Regions from separate parts of the uncultured Merdimmobilis sp. genome, predicted to be linked through region 1. Evidence: a T-box and tRNA genes for the amino acid it is inferred to sense, from the RefSeq annotation. Region 1 holds a T-box; the other regions hold tRNA genes.
What was found. A T-box is a leader RNA that pairs with one kind of tRNA and senses whether it is charged. The one in region 1 lies ahead of RDQ42_RS07670 (valine--tRNA ligase), so its partner is inferred to be a tRNA-Val.

Region 1 (5,870 bases):
GGCTCGGTGACCCCAGCCAATTTGGCTAAAAACCGCTCCCCTGCATTGACCCGGACAAAGTTGACCGGGCCGCCGGCAAAGACTGCTTCCACTTCATCGCCTTCGTTTTTGCGCATCAGGCCGTGATCCACAAAAATGCAGGTCAGCTGGCTGCCCACTGCTTTCTCCAACAGCTTAGCCACCACAGAGCTATCCACGCCGCCGGAAAGGGCCAGCAGAACCTTCCCGTTCCCCACCTGTTTACGGATATTCTCAACGGCGGTTTTGGCGTAATCCCCCATAGACCAATCGCCTTTGGCACCGCAGACTTCAAAAAGGAAGTTGCGGATCATTTTGATCCCATTTTCCGTGTGATTGACTTCGGGATGGTACTGGAAGCAGTAAATTTTTCGCTCTGCATTTTCCATCGCCGCCACAGGGCAGTCATCCGTTTGAGCCACCGAGGTAAATCCGGTAGGCATGGCATCCACATAGTCGTTGTGGCTCATCCAGGTGATGCCGCTCTCCGGCAGGTTCCCAAACACCTTGGATTGGTTGTTAAATCTGGTCTCGGTCTTGCCAAACTCCTTATTGGGAGCGGATTTCACCGAACCACCCAACAGCTGGGCCGTCAACTGGCAGCCGTAGCACAGGCCCAAAATCGGAACGCCCATCTCAAAGATGGCGGGATCGACTTTCGGAGAGTTCTCGTCGTACACGCTGTTGGGACCACCGGTAAAGATGATGCCGATGGGGTTCATCTCCTTGATTTTTTCCAGGGGCGTGGAATAGGGATGAACCTCGCAATATACACCGCATTCACGGACGCGGCGGGCGATCAGCTGATTGTACTGTCCGCCAAAATCCAGAACCAATACAAATTGATGTGTCATAGCTTCCCCGACTTTCTTAACAGATTTCAAAAAGTTTCTTTTTTCCATTTTGCCATGATTGGGTTAAAAAATCAACTGATTTTACTGTGTTTCCACTTTTTTCGCCCCTGTGCCAATTTCCCATCGCCAAGGGGCTTTGGGATTGTGAAAATAGCCGGAGGGCTGCCCCCCTCCTATTTCGGCCTTCTCCCTTTCCCGATCCGCTGCAGCGGTTTTGATTCCGCCCTGGCAAAAAATTTTTCTCCCCGCTTGACATCGCCCCCTTTCCGGGGTAAGATAAAGATGATATAGTAAAATGGCGTTGACAAAGAGGAGTACACACCCTTCCAAAGCACAGAGAGAAGATGGCTGGTGAAAATCTTCGTGAGGGCGGTGTGGAAGTAGCTTTCGAGCCGTGGACCCAACGGGCACAAGCCTCAGTAGGCTCCACCGGAGTTTCCACCGTTACCGGGAAAGCGATATGAATGTATCGGCAGAGTGCGGGCAGCTTGCCCGAAGTTAGGTGGTACCACGGACCAAACGGTTCGCCCTAAGCAGAAAATGCTTGGGGCGGGCCTTTTTTGTTGTATCCAAAAAGGAATATCCCCGCCCGCCTCCCCGCGAGGCGGCAGAAAAGGAGTTGTCTTATGCGAAAAGAACTGGAAAAGCTCTACGACCCCAAACAGGTGGAAGACCGCACCTACCAATTTTGGCAGGATGGCGGCTACTTCAAAGCCCAGGTCGACCCCAATAAAAAACCCTACACCATTATGATGCCCCCGCCCAACATCACCGGCCAGCTCCACATGGGCCACGCCCTGGACGCCACCTTCCAGGATGTGCTCATCCGCTTCCGCCGGATGCAGGGCTACAGCGCCCTCTGGCTCCCCGGCACCGACCACGCCTCCATTGCCACCGAGGCCAAGATCGTCGCCGCTATGAAACAGGAGGGCCTCTCCAAAGAGGATCTTGGCCGGGATGGCTTCCTTGAGCGCGCCTGGGCCTGGAAGGAGACCTATGGCAACCGGATTATCGAGCAGCAGAAGAAGATGGGTTCCTCCTGCGACTGGGACCGGCAGCGGTTCACCCTGGACGAAGGCTGTTCCAAAGCTGTCCGGGAAGTGTTTGTCAAGCTGTATGAGAAGGGCCTCATCTACCGGGGCGAGCGGATCATCAACTGGTGCCCCGACTGCCTGACCTCCATCTCCGACGCCGAGGTAGAGTATGAGGAAAAAGACGGCTTCTTCTGGCATATCAAATACCCCCTGGCCGATGGAACCGGTTACCTGGAAGTGGCCACCACCCGTCCCGAGACCATGCTGGGCGACGTGGCCCTTGCCGTCCACCCCGACGATGAGCGGTACAAAGATTTGGTGGGCAAAACCGCCATCCTGCCCCTCATGGGCCGGGAGATCCCCATTGTGGCAGATACCTATGTGGAGATGGACTTCGGCACCGGTGTGGTGAAGATCACCCCCGCCCACGACCCCAACGACTTTGAAGTGGGCCTGCGCCACAACCTGCCCATCATCAACACCATGAACCCCGACGCCTCCCTCAACGAGAACGCCGGCAAATACTGCGGCCTCTCCCGGGAGGAAGCCCGCAAACAGGTAGTATCGGATCTGGAAGAGGGCGGCTGGCTTCTCAAGACTGAGCCCTACAAGCACAACGTGGGCACCTGTTACCGCTGCGGCAGCGTGGTGGAGCCCCGCATCTCCAAACAGTGGTTTGTGCGGATGGCCCCCTTGGCCGAACCTGCCATTGAGGCGGTGCGCAATGGCGACACCAAATTTGTCCCCCAGCGGTTTGACAAGATCTACTACAACTGGATGGAAAACATCAAGGATTGGTGCATCTCCCGCCAGCTGTGGTGGGGCCACCGGATCCCCGCCTGGTACTGCGACGACTGCGGCGAACTGATCGTCTCCCGGGAAGATCCCTCCTGCTGCCCCAAATGCGGCGGCACCCATCTCACCCAGGACCCCGACACCCTGGACACCTGGTTCTCCTCTGCCCTGTGGCCCTTCTCCACCCTGGGCTGGCCGGACAAAACCCCGGAGATGGAGTACTTCTACCCCACCAACACCCTGGTCACCGGGTATGACATCATCTTCTTCTGGGTGGCGCGGATGATCTTCTCCGGTTTGGAGCACACCGGCAAAACCCCCTTTGACACCGTTTTGATCCACGGCATCGTCCGGGATGCCCAAGGCCGAAAGATGAGCAAATCCCTGGGCAACGGCATTGATCCCTTGGAGATTATCGACCAATACGGTGCCGACGCCCTGCGGTTTACCCTGGCCACCAACAACAGCCCGGGCAACGACATGCGGTTCAGCGACGACAAGGTCAAAGCCAGCCGGAACTTTGCCAACAAGATCTGGAACGCCTCCCGCTACATCCTGATGAACCTGCCTGAGGGGGATGACTTCGACCTTACCCTCCCTGCGGAGCTCTCCACCGAGGACAAGTGGATCCTCTCCCAGTACAACCGCCTGGTGGCTGAGGTCACCGACAACCTGGAAAAATTCGAGCTGGGCGTGGCTGTCTCCAAACTCTATGACTTCATCTGGGATGTGTTCTGCGACTGGTACATCGAGCTGACCAAACCCCGGCTTCAGGCCGGCGGCGGCACCGCCATGGGCGCCCTGCGGGTGCTGGTGTATGTGATGAGCGGCACCCTCAAGCTGCTGCATCCCTTTATGCCCTTTATCACTGAGGAGATTTGGCAGGCTCTGCCCCACCAAGGGGAATCCATCATGATCGCCCAATGGCCCGTTTGGGAGGAATCCCTCAACTTCGCCGCTGAGGAGGCGGAGTTCACCCGGGTAATGGATGCCATCAAGGCGGTGCGCAACGTCCGCACCGAGATGAACGTCCCCCCGAGCAAGAAGGCCAGCCTCTTCATCGAAACCAAGTTCGCTGAAACCTTCCTGGCCAGCGCCCTCTTCTTCCAGCGTCTGGCCTCTGCCTCCACTGTGGAAGTAGAGGAGCACTACGATATGCCCGGCGCCGTACAGGTGATCACCGACTCCGCCCGGGTGTTTATCCCCATGGATGAGCTGATCGACCGGGAGAAGGAACTGGCCCGCCTGGCCAAGGAGAAAGCCTCCTGCGAAAAGGACATTGAGTTTGTCATGAAGAAGCTCTCCAACGAAGGGTTTGTGGCCAAAGCACCCGCCAAGGTCATTGAGAACGAGCGGGAAAAGCTGGCCAAAGCCCAGGAAAAACTCCAAAAGATTGAACAGAGCATTGCGGCTTTCAGCAAATAGAGAAAAAAGAGACAGCGCTTGATCCCAGGAGGGGGACCAGCCGGAATGCGTGGAGCGCGCTCGCCCAAACAGGGCGGGCGCTGTTCCTGTTTCCAGCGCTGTGGCTTCATCAAACAAAAGAGGGGGAGGCTCCCATGTGGGAGCCTCCCCCTCTTTTGATGAAAAGGCCAATAGCAGGCAGGGGAGCTTTGACGGCGCAGCATCAACCGCACCACTAGGGACTCCGCCCCAAAAGGATGAAGGAATAGCCGCTCAGGAGGGGGTTATGCTTTTTGAATGGTGCTTAAAACCGTTTCAAACTCCTCCCTCTGGGTGCCGATCCCAAGGCCAAAGGCAGGGTAAAAAGCGATGGTGACCAGTTGATCCTCCACAGCGATGCAGTAAAAAACCGTGTTGTCATAACCGCCCACAGCTCCTTCTGTAATCGGCTTCTGGATCAGGTACCCCTTCCCCGCATATTCCCCAAAGGTGGATTCCCAGGTGTTTTCGGCTTCTGAATACAACTGGTCACAGGCCAAGAACGGGGAATCGGAATCCGCGATGGGGCTGACAGAGATCAGCTCTGCAACCACCCTTGCCGATTCACCGGCATCGCTGTACAAGATGCCCTCCTTCGCCACCACCGGTTCGGTCATCCCATAGGAAAACCCTTCTTTGGGGAACCAAAAAGAAAATTCCCCCAGCAGGATTTGGTAGGAATCTTCTGGGATTGAGGATTCCCCTTCCATCTGGGATGCCGTGGAAAGGGGCTCCTCCCGCGGCGCTTCTCCTGCGCCCTCGTCCCTCTGGGCGCAACCCGCCAACAGGATCAGCGCCAATCCGCAAGCGAGAATGCTCTTCTTTTTCATCTGCTGTTCCTCCTTCTTTGCCATGCCGGCACAACTTTTTGCCCTGTAGGCTTTTCCCCTAGCCTAACACAAGCTATAAACCCTGTCAAACCGCCTTGCAAAAGCCATCCTGCTGTAGTACCATGGAGGGAAAGAGAGCTATGCCACTTCAATCCAACCATGTATAGGACGTGATACATTTGAACGATCAACAGGCCCTCGCCTTCATACACAGCCGCCACGCCGTGGGCCAAAAGGTGGAACTGCGCAACATCACCCACCTGCTGGAACGGCTGGGCAATCCCCACAAACAGCTGAAATTTGTCCACGTGGCCGGAACCAACGGCAAGGGTTCCACCTCCACCTACACCGCCGCCGCCCTCACCAAGGCTGGTTACCACACCGGTCTTTTCATCTCCCCCTATGTCATCGAGTTCCGGGAGAGGATCCAGCTGGACGGCCAGATAATCCCCAAGGAAGAACTCGCCCAGGTAACCGCTTCGGTCAAAGAGGCGGTGGAATCCCTGGATGCCCTGGGAGAACGGTGCACCGAGTTTGAGACGGTGACCGCCATCGCCATGGTGTGGTACTCCCGGAAGCAGGCGGATATTGTGGTGCTGGAGGTGGGACTGGGCGGCCGGATCGATCCCACCAATGTCATCGACCGGGCCCTCGTATCGGTGATCACTTCCATCGGTTACGACCACACCGATGTGCTGGGGGACACCTTGGGGGAGATCGCCGCCCAGAAGTGCGGCATCTTCCGCCCAGGAGGACGGGTGGTGGCCTACCCGGATCAGGACCCGGAAGCTATGGCGGTGATCCGCAAAAAAGCAAAAGAACTCTCCTGCACCCTCACCCTCCCAGACCCCCAGGCGGTAACCCTCCGCAAAATGGACCTCTTCGGGGAGGAGATG
Region 2 (5,870 bases), on a different contig from region 1:
CGCAGTTTTTAAAAATATACAACAAAAATTATCAACTATCTATAATTTTTTTATTGTATATAACAATTGCTCTCAATAGTACAAAAAAGAGGCCGGAATGAATATTCCGGCCTCTTTTGGCAATTTTATTCTCGATTACGGAACGGGAACTTCTGCGGGGATGGGGCAAACGTATTTCTTGTCGCCCATCACCTGTTTGAACTCCTCCTGGGCAGCCGCCAGGATAGAGGGGTCCTCGATGACTTTCAGGCAGAAATGCGCCATGACTTTAGAGGCGTAGATCATGCCCTTCTCGCCGATGGAGGAGCCCACGCAAGCAGTGGTCTGCCAGCTGTGGTTGACAGAACCCAAAGCATTGCAGGTGGTATTGAACATGATGCCGGGCACGATGTACTGGACATCGCCGACGTCATAGGAGCCATAGCTGTTGAAGGGGACGTTAGGCAGCAGGCCCTCATGCAGCTCGGTGCCTTCGGGCAGGTTCCAAGCTTTGCGCTGGGTCTCATACTGCTTGGGGGTAGCGGAGTTGATCTCGTGGGCAAAAGCCTTCTCCTCTTCGGTGAACGCCTCTTTGGGGGTGTTGCCCATGACATCGTACAGAACTTTTGCAAACACCTGGTTGTTCAGGGTGGGGTAGCAGCCGCCCAGGTACTCGATCTCCAGTTCGGTCTCAGTCATCATAGCAGCGCCTTTGGCGACCTTGAGCAGCCTCTCATACACATCGACGACAGCCTCTCTGGTCAGGGCGCGAACCATGTACCAGGTGGAAGCCTTATCGGGGACGATATTGGGGGCGGTGCCGCCTTCCAGGATAATGTAATGGATGCGGACGTCGCTGGTGACATGCTCACGCAGGTACTGAGCACCTACGTTGCACAGCTCAACAGCATCCAGGGCGGAACGGCCGTTGTGGGGATCGCCGCCAGCATGGGCAGTTCTGCCCTTAAAGTGGAATTTCACCGAGTTGATACCCACTGCGCTGCCGCAGAGGACTTGGTTGGCTTTGCCGGGGTGGAAAGCGATGCACATATCAAGGCAATCGAAAGCGCCGCCGCGGGCCATAAAGGGCTTGCCGGTCAGAACTTCCTCTGCGGGGCAGCCGTAGAACACCACAGTGCCGGGCAGATTCTTGGCTTCCATCTCCGCTTTCAGGCCGATGGCTCCGCCCAGGTGGGCAACACCCAGCAGGTTGTGGCCACAGCCCTGGCCATAAGCCTGGCCCTCGATGGGCTCTTTGTGGGTGCTGTGGGTCTGGCTCATGCCGGGCAGAGCGTCGTATTCGCCCAGAAGGCCGATCACCGGGTGGCCAGAGCCCCAGGTGGCTTTGATAGCGGTGGGAATGCCGGCAACACCGATTTCCACATCGAATCCAGCGTCTTTCAGGACGTCGGCAGTCCACTGGCAAGCTTTAAACTCGCGATAGGGGCCCTCGGGATTTTCCCAAATATTTTTTTCAACCTCAACCAATTTGGCACGGTTGTCTTCGATTGCTTTATAAGCAATTTCACCGATCATATTTTTTCCCTCCATATGGTATTTGTTTGTAGGAGCAAGGCCCGGATGCCAAGGCGTGGCCATACTGTGATTCAGAGATGAATCGTTGGGCGTTATTCCCCTACAGGGACAGCCCCGTATTTATGGCGCATCCGCCCTTCGGCAAGGGGACTTGAATACCCGTCCATTATAGCCGATCCTATACAAGATTACAAGGAACAAGGGGTGAAAATTTGTGCCCTTTTTCTATTTTTGTGAAAAGCAGACATTTTCAAACAATATTTTTCGGCTGCCAAAATGGGGAAAATTTTACTGTTTTCTCTTGAAATACACATTTAAAATGCCCCTGCCAAAGCAGGGGCAAAATATTTTTACATTTTGCCTATACAACTATACCCTCAGCTAACATTGAGATTTATTCCTATTTGCTTTATTCTCCCTACATCTGTCCTCCCTCAGGAGACTTGGTGGCTCATCCCCGCCGGGCAAAGTCCAAAGGGTATGGCATCCGGTCCCACGCCTGGGGGCAGATATGTACAGCTTCGTCATTTCGGCGAACAGCTCCCCCATGTATAAAAAACCAAATGGATTTTCCTTCTATCGGCGCCGGGACTTTGGGGTAATCCAGGTTGCAATAGGTCAGCATAGCCTGGGGACACCGGTAGGTCAACCACTGGAAGAGGTGGCGTATTGTCCTCGGGGAATTGATCCCCGCCCCCAGCTCCAAAACACTGCGCGGCAAGTTCTTGTCCTCTTCCACAAATGCTTCGAAGGGCTTTTGCAACCACACAGCTGGCATCCGGACAAATAGGAGGATGTGCCGCGTATGGATCATCCTCCAGGGGGAGGCGAAGCAGTGTCCGGGCATTCCTATAGAGGATAGCGCGTTCAGTTTTGTCCGTTTTCTTGCCATACTGCCACCGTTTGCTTATACTATAAATTGACACTTACCAATATGTAGGGAAAGCCCCGACCAGGTGATAAAGCCGGCCGGGGTTTTCCTTTCCCCTTGGTGGGGGCTTCTTTTCCACATCTAAATACAGCTTGTCCCCGACCTGACTATCCAGGCCGGGGACGTTTTTTCTTCTGCTCACAAAGGACTCCATCCGCGCAGTATGCCCCTAGAGAGCTATGCCCTTTGGATGTAGCGTTCCTCCTATCCCTCAGGATTTGTTCGTGCCCGCCCCTGTCCTCCCCTGATTTTTGCTGATTTTATGGCTTCCCGTCCCGGCCTTCCGCACAACAAAAAAATCCCGCAAGCCCTGTATAAATCAGGATTTGCGGGATCATTCCTTGGTGGAGACGCACGGGCTCGAACCGTGGACCTCCTGCGTGTGAAGCAGGCACTCTGACCAGCTGAGCTACGCCTCCTTAATGGAACGTTTAAAAGTATATCACTTTTTGAATGGATTGTCCATCCCTTTTTTGAAAAATTTTCAAACAAAATTTGCTCGTCAATCCATTCCCCATCCGTTATAATAGAGGGAAAGAACTCCGTTTGAAAGGCGGCATGTGTATGAACGATTCGGATCAGCGGCCCTTTGATAGCTCCCCTTCCACCTGGCGGCAATGGCTATTTTTGCAGTGGAGAGGGGCCGGCGCCTTTTTTTGTGCCCGAGTCAAAAAGATCTTCCTCTTTACCATTTTGGGCATGGTCCTGATCACCGCCCTGACCATGGTGCTGTTGAACAACAACCAGCAGGTTTTAGCCGAGTTATGGCAGCAGGTCTCGGCCATGTTTGCGGAAAAAGAGATTGTCGAGGGCGGGGATATCTCCCTCTTGGCCCTTTTCCTCAACAATGTAAATGCGGGCGCTTTTTCCATTGGGCTGGGCATTATCCCCTTTTTGTTTCTCCCTATCTATTCCCTGTTTGTCAATGGGGTTGTGGTCGGGGTGATGGGGGCGGTGATGTTGGTTTCCGGGTTGGGGCTCCTCCCCTTTTTGGCGGGCATCCTCCCCCATGGGATCTTTGAAATCCCCGCGCTGGCACTTGGCATCTCTTTGGGAATCCGGCTGTGCCTCACCGTCATCCGGCTGATTTTTCGCAAAACCTATCCGGGGGAGTTTTTCGTCACCCTCAAAAGTATCGTCCGCCTCTTCTTTTTCTGGATGGTCCCCTTGTTTGCCGTCGCCGCCGTGATCGAAACCTACATCACTCCGGTGATTCTGCTTGCCTCGATGCCATAATCCTGGGACTTCTTCCCGCAAAATATCTGCTCCCTGCCGCCCAGGCATTGGCCAAAGGGCGCAGGGAGCGTCTTTCCTTAAGGATATAAAATTCCACCCTTGCCAAGTTGCCTTTGGCATGGTAAAATAAATACATAAAAATTATTTTGTATTTATTTGTACAAGAAAAGGAGGTGATCCAACATGCCGAAAGTCGCTTACTCTGAGCAGGAGCGGGAAAAAATCAAAGAGGAACTGATCACTACAGCGCACAACTTATTTGTAGAGCAGGGGATCCAGCATACCACTGTCGAACAGATCTACCGCCAAGTGGGAATCTCCCGAACCTTTTTCTATTCCTTTTTCCCGGCAAAGGAGGATTTGATGATCCAGGTATTCAACCGGCAGCAACCTCTAATCCTCCAACATGCAAAAAGTTTGATGGAAGATCCTCATTTGAGCTGGAGGGATGGGGTCAAGCAGTTCCTGTACGACTGCTGTTATACCAATAAGGGCCGCTTTACCATTATGACGGTGGAGGAACAGCAGACCACATTTAAACGTCTTTCCCCGGAAAAGCATCGGGCGCTGCAAGAAAAACTGCCTAGGTTCTTTTCTGACATTTTGAGGACCTTCGGCATCCATTCAGATGAAGCAACCACAAAGCTTTTGGCAAACTTGGTACTGTCGATGGTGATAGTCCACAAGGCGATCCCGGACAGCCTGCCATTCCTCTTCCCGGAGGCCGCTGACCCGATGGCCGAGTTCCAAATCGACGGGTTGGTCAATTTTATGGAATCGCTGCGGGAGCAGCAAAACGGCGCCCTTGACACATAGTCTTGATTTTCTTTGGATATTTCGCAATCTATTCTTATTACTCTCAAAAACAAATGAATCGACATAGGGGGAAATCTATTATGGGACTGTTCAGCAAACTGTTCAAAGAACCGGAAGTAGATCTGGAAAAAAGTGAGGCCAACCGCCAAAAAATGCGGGCTTTGTTCAACCACGTGGTGGAGAATGGGGATGACTACAATTTGGTGTATGGCTATACCGAGGATGTAAGCCGGTTCAATTACGGTTTTGTCCATGGAAGCAAAACCAAAATCGGCAACCTGATTGTGGGCTGGAACGAGCAGAGTGAAACCATTGTGGTGGTGCCCACCGTCCCCGATCTTTCCGGCTGCGGCGACCCCGCCTATTACCGCCGGTCGGAAATCCACAAAGCCTACCGCAACAAATACCCCACCGACGCCTTTATCATCTACCCGGACCGGAAAGGCTACATCGGCATCAATATCTACGACTGGCTGGATGACGAAAAACTGTATGTCTATGTCTCCCAAGAGGAGGCGGTAAAGGCATTTACCGACTTCTTCCTCAACCGCTTCCAAACAAAGTAAGGCGTCATGCCGTGGGGAGAAATCGGCGCTGTGCTGGCTGTTCTGGTGCTGCTGTCCACCCTCGGCCACATGTGGTTTTCCATTGTAGAGGGGGTGCTGGGCAGCCTAAAACGGCTTCTTGGCAGGCAAAGGCCAATTGTATGGCACACCCTTCCGCCGGAGCAGGAAAAGAAGGAGAATAAGGATGTTTGATATAAACGAGATCAGGAAGCGGGCCCAAGCGGCCAGCGATGCGGCATCCCGGCAGCTCAACGAATCCATGGAAAAGAGCCGGAAGATCACCGAACAGATGCAAGAAGACATGGAAGCGGCCCAAGCGGCTCGGGAGGCCGGCCAACAGCAGGACGCGGAACAGGCAGCTGCCCAGCAGCGCCAGGTGGAAATTCTCGGGCAGATGTTCAGCCCAGACGTCATGGCGCAGATGGCTGCCACCGAGGAGATGATCCAAAAGGCGGTGGATGAAAAGGTCGCGGAAGCGGCAGCCCTGGGAGTGGAGGGCATGATGAACCAGTTCTTCGGCGATGACACAGCCCTGGTGGCAGCCGCCCTGGAGACATTGGCAATGGAAGAGGAGGATGAGGAGGATCCGGAGCTGGACCAAGCCTTAGAGGAGGAACTCTACCGCATCCTAGAGGAAAAACTGGCCCAAATCGACAGGCTGCCGGAACCGGAGCCCATTGTGTATCCAAAGGGCGACCCCCGTTGGGAGCAGTTTGGCATCCTGCTCTCCGGCATCATCTCCCACCTCAACGACCACCGGTTGGACGGTATGGATGTGGAAGAACACATCCCGGTGATGGAACAGC
Region 3 (5,870 bases), on a different contig from region 1:
GTGCCCGAAGGCCGGACCAAAATCCGCCCGCGGCCGCCCAATGTATGTTCATACCCGGCGATGGCTGCCAAAACGGCTTCGCAGTTATCCCACTCCGCCTTCATAGACGGGGTGGCCAGCACGTTGACCATCGTCTGGGGAAATTTCTTCATCTGGTTTTTCAATTCCGAAAGGGGCTTGCCAGTCTTTTTCATCACCGAAAGGAGCTGAATGGCCGAAAGCTGGCCGTCCCCGGTGGTCATATATTCCAAAAAGATGATGTGGCCTGACTGCTCCCCTCCAAGGGAATAGCCGTTTTTCACCATGCTCTCCAGCACATACCGGTCGCCTACCCGGGTGGTATCAGTGGCAAAACCGTTTTCCCGGGCAAAGGTGAAGAAGCCCAGGTTGCTCATCACCGTGGCGACGATGCAGTCCCCTTTGAGCCTCCCTTCCTCCCGCAAGGCGGTGCCGAAGATGGCAAGGAGCTGGTCCCCGTCCACCGGGTCGCCGTTTTCATCCACCGCAAGGCACCGGTCCGCGTCGCCGTCAAAGGCCACGCCGCCCGCAAGGCTATGCTCCTTGACAAACTGGCTCAGCCGCTCCAAATGGGTGGAGCCGCAGTCCTCGTTGATGTTTAGGCCATCGGGCCGGTCGCAGAGGATTACCGCTTCGGCCCCCAATTGGGCAAACAGCTCCGCCGCTGTGGCGCTGGCGCTGCCGTTGGCGCAGTCCACCGCGATCCGCATGCCCGAGAGGCCGCCTGGCACGGTGGAAGCCAGGTGGGCCACATAGTCGGCGTGGGCGTTTTCCAGCCGCTCCACCCGGCCCAGGTCCCCGCCGGATAGGCTGGGGATTTCGGTGACCCCGTCCAGGATGATCTCCTCGATGGCGGCCTCCTCCTCGTCCCGCAGCTTAAAGCCCTGGGGGCCGAAGATCTTTATGCCATTGTATTCATAGGGGTTGTGGCTGGCCGAGAGCATAATGCCCGCGTCCATGCCATAGCGGCGAACCAGGTAGGCCACCGCCGGTGTGGGGACGACCCCCACCAAAACAGCATCCGCCCCCACCGAGCAAAGTCCGGCGGCGACGGCGCTTTCCAGCATATCCGAGGAGATGCGGGTGTCCTTGCCGATGAGGATGCGGGGTTTTCGTTTCACATTCCTGCCAACCACCAGGGCGGCGGCCCGGCCAATATCAGCAGCCAGGCGGATGGTCAGGTCTCTTCCGGCAACCCCGCGGGCGCCGTCGGTTCCAAAAATTCTGCCCATGTCGTATCCCCTTACTTGTTGGTGTTGAGATCCATCAAATTGAGCTGTTCCAAGTCCTTCATCTGCCCGATGGGCTGGGGAATCCCCAAATGCTCATACGCGAGATGGGTGACGCACCGGCCCCGGGGGGTCCTGGTCAAAAACCCGATCTGCATCAGATAGGGTTCATACACGTCTTCCAAGGTCACCGATTCCTCATTGATCGCCGCCGCCAGGGTATCCAGCCCCACCGGCCCGCCGCCGTAGTTGCGGATGATGGTGGTCAGCATCCGGCGGTCGATGGCATCTAAGCCCAAGGGGTCGATGTCCAGCCGATCCAGGGCGTGGGCGGCGATCTCATCGGTGATGATCCCGTCCCCGATGACCTGGGCGAAATCCCGCACCCGTTTCAGGAGGCGGTTGGCAATCCGCGGGGTCCCCCGGGAACGGCGGGCCAGCTCAATGGAACCCTGCCGGGTACAGGAGATGTCTAAAATCTCGGCGCTGCGCCGGATGATGGTGGCAAGCTCCTCCACCGTATAAAGCTCCAGCCGGAGCATGACCCCAAACCGGTCCCGCAGGGGGGCGGACAGCTGCCCAGATCGGGTGGTGGCCCCGATGAGGGTGAATTTTGGCAGATCGATGCGGATAGACCGGGCAGAGGGCCCTTTGCCGATGATGATGTCCAGGGCAAAATCCTCCATTGCCGGGTACAGCACCTCCTCCACGCTGCGGTTGAGGCGGTGGATTTCATCGATAAACAGGATGTCACCAGGGGCCAAGTTGGTCAGCAGGGCGGCCAAATCCCCCTGCTTCTCAATGGCGGGGCCGGAGGTCACCCGGATGCTGACATTCATCTCGTTGGCGATGATATTGGAGAGGGTGGTCTTGCCCAAACCGGGCGGGCCGTGGAGCAGCACATGGTCCAGTGCCTCCCCCCGGCGGCGAGCCGCCTCGATGAACACCGACAGGTTTTCCTTCGCTTTTTCCTGCCCGATATACTCATTTAATGTTTTGGGGCGCAAAGAATATTCCACATCGCCGTCCTCGCCGGAAAATTCCGGGGCGACAATGCGGTTTTCAAAGTCCATTTCATTGGTGAAACTCACGGGAGAAGGCCTCCTTTCCCCACTTTACAAATTGGTGGCCAGTTTTTTGAGGCCGAATTTGATCATCTCTTCCACCGGGAGGGCGGGGTCGCACTGGCCTACCGCCACAGCGGCTTCCGACTGGCTGTAGCCCAGCACCACCAGGGCACTGATGGCTTCCGCCGCCGGCCCGGATGCGGACAGGGCCGCCGCGGGGAGCTCCGCCTGGAAGCCCTGGGCCACCGCCTCGCTGGAGACCTTATCCTTCAGTTCCAGCACGATGCGCTGAGCGATCTTGGGCCCGACGCCAGGGCATTTAAGGCTCTTGACATCGCCGGTGGCTACACAGAGGGCAAACTTCTCCGGGCTCATAGAGGACAAAATGGAAAGGGCCGCCTTCGGCCCTACCCCGGACACCGAGATGAGCATCTTAAAGCAGCTCAATTCCCCTTGGTCATAAAAGCCGAAGAGGTCCACCGCATCCTCCCGCACGTTGAGGTGGGTATAGAGGGTGGCTTCCTCCCCCAGCCGGGGCAGCCGGGACAGGGTGGAGAGGGTGGTCAGGCATTTATAGCCCACTCCCGCACACTCCACCACGGCAAACCCGGATTCGGTGTGGATCAGTTTTCCATGGACAGAATATATCATACAAAATCTTCCTTTGCTCGCCTAAGATGGATTACAGCAGTTCCAGCCGCTCTTTCAGCCGTGAGCTGGAGAGGATGGAACCCGCCGCATGGGCGTGGCAGACCGCCAAGGCCAGGGCATCGGCGGCATCATCCGGTTTGGGGATCTTTTCCAGCCCGAGTATGGAACGGGTCATCTCCATCACCTGGGCTTTGACCGCTTTGCCGTATCCCACTACCGACTGTTTCACCTGCATGGGGGTGTATTCATACACCGGCACGTGCTTCATCCGGGCCGCCAGGAGGATCACCCCCCGGGCCTCCGCCACGGCGATGCCGGTGGTCTTGTTGTTGGTGAAAAACAGCTGTTCAATGCTCAGCGCTGCCGGCTGGTACCGGTCCAAAAGGGCGCACATATCTTCAAAGATCACCAGCAGGCGGTCTTCAAAGGGGGTGTGGGCCTCGGTGGTAATGGCGCCGTAGGCGATGGTGGAAAACCTGCCCCGGTCGTAATTTACCACCCCATACCCTACGATGGCATAGCCGGGGTCAATTCCTAAAACGATCATAGTTCCTCACTCTGCTGGGGGCGCGGCCGCCCGAGAAAAAAGCACGGGGCTCTTCCCTTTTTGCGGCGGAAACCCCCGAAATCTTCTGGTTTCCCCACGGCAGTTTTCCATGGGCATACCCTGTGGACATTATAGCACAAATGTGCGGAGCCCACAAGTTCCACCGCCGACAAATCAGCTTCTTCCGGTGGAAACCATTCGATTTTCTCCGACAAAATTTCTATATATCGGGTAATTATTTTGTATAAATCGTGAAAGTTGTGAATAATGCTTGCATTTTAGGAAAAGATAAGCTATAATACACTTCGTTGGCCGATGAGGTTACAAAATATTTGGACGGTTAGCTCAGCTGGTAGAGCACCTGCTTGACGTGCAGGGGGTCAGGGATTCGAGTTCCTTACCGTCCACCAATGATGCTGTCTCTGCAATAGTGGAGGCGGCATTTTTTTGCCTTTTTTCACAGGAAAAAGCCGGGGGAAGCGACCACTTCCCCCGGCTTTTTTATCACAGCGCATCCCGGCGAAACACCTGCACCCGCTGGAGAATCCGCTTTACATCCTCCTCGTTGGGGGGATTGGTGCCATCCACCAGGCAGGCCGCCGACCCGAAAGCACAGGCCTGGCGCAGGCAGTCGATCCAATCCAGCCCCGCCTGGTATCCGGCGATGAACCCAGCAGTCAGGCTGTCCCCTGCCCCCACAGCGCTTTTCACCGTCAGGGAAGGCACCGTGAGCCGCATGGCCCCCGCCTCGCCGGAATAGAACATCCCATCTTTGCCCAGGCTGACCAGCACATGGCTGACCCCTACCCTGCGCAGTTCCCGGGCAGCCGCAGCCACCCCGTCCTCGTCCTGGAAACGGCAGCCCATCAAGTCCTCGAATTCATCCAGGTTGGGCTTAAACATCCAGGGCCGGATCCGCTTCACCTGTTCCAAGGTGAGGGAGCTGGTATCCAGGGCGATTTTCGCCCCCATCTCCTGGATGCGCAGGCACAAATCGCTGAAGGCATCCCCATCCATACCGCCTGGGAGCCGCCCAGCGGCCACCACAAGGCTGTGTGGGGTCACCAGCTGGGAAAGATGGCCCATGACCTCATCCAGGGCCCCCTCCTCCAGGGAGAAGCCGCTGCGCATCAGCCGGGTGACATCCTCCACCCCATCGATGACCAGGCTGATGTTCTCCCGCAGGTTGCCGGGGCAGAACACCACCCGAAAGGGGATCTCATCCCGGGAAAAAGCCTTTAGGTAACGGCCCCAGTTGTCCCGGCCCGCAGCGATCACCGCGGTGGATTCCACCCCGGCCCGCTTGAGCGCCCTGGCCACGTTGACCGCTTTGCCTGCCGCCTCAAAATGCTCCTCCAAAACCCGGTTTTCCGCCCGGATGTTGAGGCCGTCCAGGTGGAGGGTGGTGTCGATCACCGGGTTGAGGGACAGGGTGATGATCCTGTCAAAAGCCATGGTTTCACCTCCAAAACACATCTCACCCTCTCCATACAAAGAACGGCGCCGTTGCTGGCGCCGTCCTGGAGAGCCGCATGCAGAACACTACTTCTTGCTGCGGAAAATTTCCATGATATCGATGAACCCGTTGTCATCGTCGTCATCCTGCACCTCTTTTGCCTCCTCTTGACGGGGGGCGGGGGCAGCGGCGCTCTTAGCCGGGCTCTTAAAGGTGTATGCGGGGATGTCGAAATTCTTGTCGTTGTCAAAGCCGGTGGCGATGACGGTGACCTGCATTTCATCCTGCATGCTCTCGTCGTAGGCGACGCCCCAAATCAGGTTGACATCGGGGTGGGCGGAGGCGTGGATCATGCTGGAAGCAACATCCACCTCATCCAAGCCCACATCGGAGGATGCGGTGATGTTGACGATCACACCCCGGGCGCCGTTGATGGAGGTCTCCAGCAACGGGGAAGCGATGGCGGCGGCGGCGGCCTGCTCGGCTTTATCTTTGCCGCTGGCCCGGCCCACGCCCATGTGGGCATAACCGGCATCCTTCATAATGGAGGTGACATCGGCGAAGTCCAGGTTAACAATACCGGGGATATTGATCAGGTCAGAGATGCTCTGCACACCCTGTTTGAGGACTTCATCCGCAGCGGAGAAGGCGTTTTGCAGGGTGATCTTCTGCTCTGAGATGCTCTTTAACCGCTCGTTGGGGATGACCAGCAGGGCATCCACATGCTCCCGCAGGTTGGCGACCCCCACCTCGGCCTGTTCCATGCGGCGCTTGCCTTCAAAGGTGAAGGGCTTGGTCACAATGCCCACGGTGAGGATGCCCATATCGTGGGCGATCTCCGCCACAACGGGAGCTGCGCCGGTACCGGTGCCGCCGCCCATGCCAGCGGTGATAAACACCAT

Region 2: it encodes a tRNA-Val, which carries the amino acid that the T-box ahead of RDQ42_RS07670 (valine--tRNA ligase) is inferred to sense. The anticodon was not compared.
Region 3: it encodes a tRNA-Val, which carries the amino acid that the T-box ahead of RDQ42_RS07670 (valine--tRNA ligase) is inferred to sense. The anticodon was not compared.

What each region holds. Positions count from the first base shown of each region.
Region 1 is NZ_CABRJC010000014.1:26,763-32,632, reverse strand. It holds gene guaA (glutamine-hydrolyzing GMP synthase) at 1-872, opposite strand, end outside; T-box leader at 1,165-1,407, shown strand; gene RDQ42_RS07670 (valine--tRNA ligase) at 1,499-4,126, shown strand; gene RDQ42_RS07665 (hypothetical protein) at 4,390-4,974, opposite strand; gene RDQ42_RS07660 (folylpolyglutamate synthase/dihydrofolate synthase family protein) at 5,154-5,870, shown strand, end outside.
Region 2 is NZ_CABRJC010000006.1:4,942-10,811, forward strand. It holds gene RDQ42_RS04575 (amidohydrolase) at 136-1,515, opposite strand; tRNA gene RDQ42_RS04580 (tRNA-Val) at 2,789-2,865, opposite strand; gene RDQ42_RS04585 (stage II sporulation protein M) at 3,011-3,682, shown strand; gene RDQ42_RS04590 (TetR/AcrR family transcriptional regulator) at 3,866-4,498, shown strand; gene RDQ42_RS04595 (hypothetical protein) at 4,579-5,064, shown strand; gene RDQ42_RS04600 (hypothetical protein) at 5,071-5,256, shown strand; gene RDQ42_RS04605 (DUF1266 domain-containing protein) at 5,249-5,870, shown strand, end outside.
Region 3 is NZ_CABRJC010000001.1:44,084-49,953, forward strand. It holds gene glmM (phosphoglucosamine mutase) at 1-1,250, opposite strand, end outside; gene ruvB (Holliday junction branch migration DNA helicase RuvB) at 1,262-2,320, opposite strand; gene ruvA (Holliday junction branch migration protein RuvA) at 2,363-2,965, opposite strand; gene ruvC (crossover junction endodeoxyribonuclease RuvC) at 2,997-3,512, opposite strand; tRNA gene RDQ42_RS00230 (tRNA-Val) at 3,847-3,922, shown strand; gene RDQ42_RS00235 (1-phosphofructokinase family hexose kinase) at 4,017-4,967, opposite strand; gene ftsZ (cell division protein FtsZ) at 5,055-5,870, opposite strand, start outside.